2 regions of the Oceanobacillus caeni genome follow, and region 2 is predicted to be linked to the other one. Evidence: riboswitches for the same ligand, from Rfam matches in the RefSeq annotation. Region 2 holds a riboswitch; the other holds the start of a gene.
What was found. A riboswitch is a leader RNA that binds a small molecule or an ion and turns the genes downstream of it on or off. The one in region 2 is predicted to bind preQ1.
Positions count from the first base shown of each region.

Region 1: another riboswitch for preQ1. It lies ahead of ACFQ18_RS15590 (QueT transporter family protein); the one in region 2 lies ahead of queC (7-cyano-7-deazaguanine synthase QueC).

Region 1 covers NZ_JBHTKV010000030.1:2,679-4,856, reverse strand. The annotation lists gene ACFQ18_RS15595 (DUF3891 family protein) at 1-385, opposite strand, end outside; gene ACFQ18_RS15590 (QueT transporter family protein) at 529-1,014, opposite strand; PreQ1 riboswitch class I at 1,021-1,065, opposite strand; gene ACFQ18_RS15585 (calcium/sodium antiporter) at 1,216-2,169, shown strand.
Region 2 covers NZ_JBHTKV010000021.1:14,006-16,183, forward strand. The annotation lists PreQ1 riboswitch class I at 184-230, shown strand; gene queF (preQ(1) synthase) at 336-836, shown strand; PreQ1 riboswitch class I at 838-880, shown strand; gene queC (7-cyano-7-deazaguanine synthase QueC) at 926-1,585, shown strand; gene ACFQ18_RS13760 (VUT family protein) at 1,590-2,129, shown strand.

The DNA.
Region 1 (2,178 bases), on a different contig from region 2:
TTTTTCGTTCTTGTGCCACAAAGGAATCTGCGTATGGAGAAGATTCTTGGGTCATAAAGTTTGTATAATGCATACTACATAATAAGGCTGCATACGTATCTATTTTTTCAACTTCATTTATTCCGTGTGTATAAATGATGGTCTTCGGAGCTAAGGGGTAACTCGTAAAATCATACGGTGCTTTTAGCTGATCATTCCATACTGGTTGCTTATCAAAGTACTTCCAACCATAGTCATGAAGTGTGATTGCTGTTACAACCGAATCCATAAGCGTGTTACTTAATAATAGTTCTTTTTTCCAATACTTTATTAATTCACCAGATACAATGGCATGGTTGTCTTGCTCAATCATTATAAAATGATCTGTTTCTTCTCTAACAATCATAACTAGCGCCTCCTTGTATAAATATTATGTAAGTATATAAAAAAACTTCACGAATTAGTAAGTTAATCGTGAAGTTTTTATTATGGTATATCCCTTTATCCTATCTAAACGGGTAGTAAGACTCCCAATGACGGAAATCTTCTTTATATGATTTTATCAAAATGTACTTGTTTATTTAAAGTATACATAATTGGAATACCAATAGCCAAAACAACGATTTCTCCAATGGCTGTAGTTACCCAAGAAAATAGGAAAGGTAATCCCAATGCTAAGTATAATTCTAATGCGACAATGAACATGTTAAAACTGAAAATGATTGCATTGGCTGCTAGTAAAAGTAGCGTGTTTTTCGTGTATTTAGAAAGTAGAATAATAAGTCCTAAAGATATTGCCGAATGCGCGACACCAAATACAATATCATACAGTCGCATTGGTGAGAAAAATAGATTGGTTAAAAATACACCAAATATAATACCGAAAAAGAACTTTTTATTAAATACGACGAGATGATTAAACATCTCAGGTACACGAAATTGGACATTCGTAAAGCCAAATGGTTGTATAAGTGCTGATACAGCTATATACATTGCAGCCAAAACGCCATTTGCAGTTAACGTTTTTATATTCATTTCCATCTCTCCTTAGTTTTTTTACGTGGGAGGCTTTCGAACCACGGATTTTATACAATAGAATCTATCATAGCAAAGTTTATAATGATTCACAATGGAAATATTAGTAATCTTTAGGGATTTGGTTGGTAGATTTTAAGGGAATTTAACATAGAAATGGAGGAAAAGTTATAGTAAGATAAAAAAATGGGGTGAGAATATTTGGAATATTTATTGTTAATAATAGGTTTTGGTCTTTTGATTAAGGGAGCAGACTATTTTGTAGATGGTGCATCCAATATAGCAAGGTTACTTAAAATTCCTTCAATATTAATCGGGCTTACGATCGTCGCTATTGGTACAAGTTCCCCAGAGGCAACGGTAAGTATTATAGCAGCATTGGAAGGAAATGCTGATGTAGCTCTAGGTAATGTTATTGGTAGTAATATTTTTAATCTAACAGCTGTTGTTGGTATTGCTGCACTTATATATCCTTTGAAAGTAGAAACAGAAACGATACGTAAGGAAATCCCTTTTACGTTACTAGCCAGCACTGTATTATTAGTTGTTATGAGTGACGTCGTGTTAGAGGGATTAAGTGCTAATTTTATCACTCGTAGTGATGGATTGGTTTTCCTATTATTTCTTGCAATCTTTATGTACTATGTTATCGAACTTGCATTTAAGAGTAGAGAGAACATGAAGAATGAATCAATCCCCGAGGATGTGACATGGGGGAAGAATATATTCATAACTTTATTAGGTTTAATAGGCATTATTTTTGGAGGGGACCTAGTTGTTTCCAATGCAACGGAAATTGCTTACCAATGGGGAATGAGTGAAACATTAGTTGGATTGACAATTGTAGCGATTGGAACCTCTTTACCGGAATTGGTTACTTCTATTACTGCCGCTCTGAAAAAAGAAAGTGAAATTGCTCTAGGTAATATTGTTGGAAGTAATATCTTTAATATATTATTTGTGTTAGGAGCCGCTTCTGCTATAACTCCTCTTGCGGTGGATAATAAAGTATTTATAGATGTTATGATGATGATGGTCTTAACTCTGCTTTTATTAGTTTTTTCGAGAACCAATTTTAGAATAGGTAAGAGGGAAGGTCTTATATTAGCTATTTTTTATGTCGTTTACCTAGCTTATATTATATTAAGGAATTAAAAAATGCCG
Region 2 (2,178 bases):
ATATTTATATAAATTGATATTATTCATATTATAATGTTTTTTCGACTAATTCAATAACCCCTGATGCGAATTTAAAGTGAGCTCCCCTTGGTTTCATCATGACCGAAAAAGCAACCGAACAAATAAACCATATTGACATAATCTCCCTTCTAAGGTTATGATAAGTAAGAATTGAACAACTGATCGGAAGAGGTTCATAGCTGAAACCCTCTATAAAAAACTATGGATACAATGACAATTCGCCATGTCCATAATTGGATGTGGCTTTTTTGTTAGAATCATAGTTTGCTATGACCTCTCCGTAGTGTTCGGAAACATTACAGGGAGGTTTTTTTATGTCTGGAAGAAGCGAGAAACAAGGTTTGAAGGATTTAACTCTACTTGGTAATAAGGAAACGAATTACGCAACGGACTATACACCTGAAGTATTAGAATCCGTAAATAACATCCATTCTAATCGGGATTATTTTGTAAAATTCAATTGTCCAGAGTTTACTAGTTTATGTCCGATTACAGGGCAACCTGATTTTGCGACGATGTATATTTCGTACATACCTGATCAAAAGATTGTAGAAAGTAAATCATTGAAATTATATTTATTTAGTTTCAGAAATCATGGAGATTTTCATGAGGATTGTGTGAATATCATTATGAATGATCTAATTGAATTACTTGATCCACGTTATATTGAGGTTTGGGGTAAATTCACTCCTCGTGGCGGTATTTCTATTGACCCTTGGTGTAATTATGGAAAACCAGGGACAAAGTATGAGGAAATGGCTATGCATCGCTTGATGAATCATGATCTTAATCCGGAAAATATAGATAATCGTTAAATAGGTAGAGGTTCTAGCTACCCTCTATAAAAAACTAAGAAAACAACCCATCTTAGTGTTGTTTTTTCTTTTTGAAAAGGAGTTTTTACATGGAAAAGAATAAAGCCATTGTTGTTTTTAGCGGAGGGCAGGACAGTACGACCTGTTTATTCTGGGCAAAAGAACAATTTAAAGAGGTCGAAACAGTTACCTTTGATTATGGCCAACGACATCAATTAGAAATCGAATGCGCCAAAGAAATTGCAGAAGATCTCGGTGTCAAACACCATATTTTAGATATGTCGCTTCTACATCAATTAGCACCCAATGCTTTAACACGGGACGATATGGAGATAGCTGATGGTGATGGAACTAGGCTTCCAAACACTTTTGTACCAGGGAGAAATTTACTTTTTCTATCCTTCGCTGGTGTGTTAGCAAAGCAAGTTGGTGCAAGGCATCTTGTGACAGGAGTTAGTGAAACAGATTTTAGTGGCTATCCAGATTGCCGAGATAGTTTTATCAAATCATTAAATGTGACATTGAATCTAGCAATGGATGAGGGTTTTGTTATCCATACTCCCCTAATGTGGTTGGATAAAAGGGATGTTTGGAGGCTTTCTGATGAGTTAGGTGTAATGGATTTCATCCGGAAAAAAACCTTAACATGTTATAACGGAATAAAGGCTGATGGTTGTGGCGAGTGTCCAGCGTGTAAGCTCCGTAATCATGGTTTAGAGCAATACTTACTGGCCAAGGGAGAGAAATAATATGTTGCGCGTTTTTTTATATTTAATTTCCATTGTCACGGCAAACGTGATAACCGCGGCAATCATGCCCCTCGAGATTGGTATTTTCATCATTCCAATGGGAACATTTTTAATAGGTGCGACCTTTATATTTCGTGACTTGGTGCAAAACAAGTACGGAAGAAAAAAGACCTATTTATTTATCTTGACAGCATTAATCTTATCCGGTGCGGTGTCCTCTTTACTTGGCGATACCCTAATGATTGTCGCAGCCTCCGCACTTTCCTTTATTATTTCTGAAACAGCAGATACAGAGATTTATACTAGATTAAAACTACCAATCGCATGGCGTGTATTTTATAGCGGAATTGTTGGTGGATTACTAGATTCCGTTGTTTTCGTTATCGTTGGATTAAGTCCAATCGGTGCAGGATTTATCCCATGGGAAGCTGTGCCAGCAGCGATTTTAGGGCAGGTTATTGCAAAAACAGTTATCCAGTTAATTGGAGCTCTTGTTCTAAATCAAGTGTATGTGGTGAGAGCAAGACGTATTACGGTGGGATAAATTCAGGTGAAGTTTAAGTAGTATTTTTACAAATAATAAATGAGCTAGA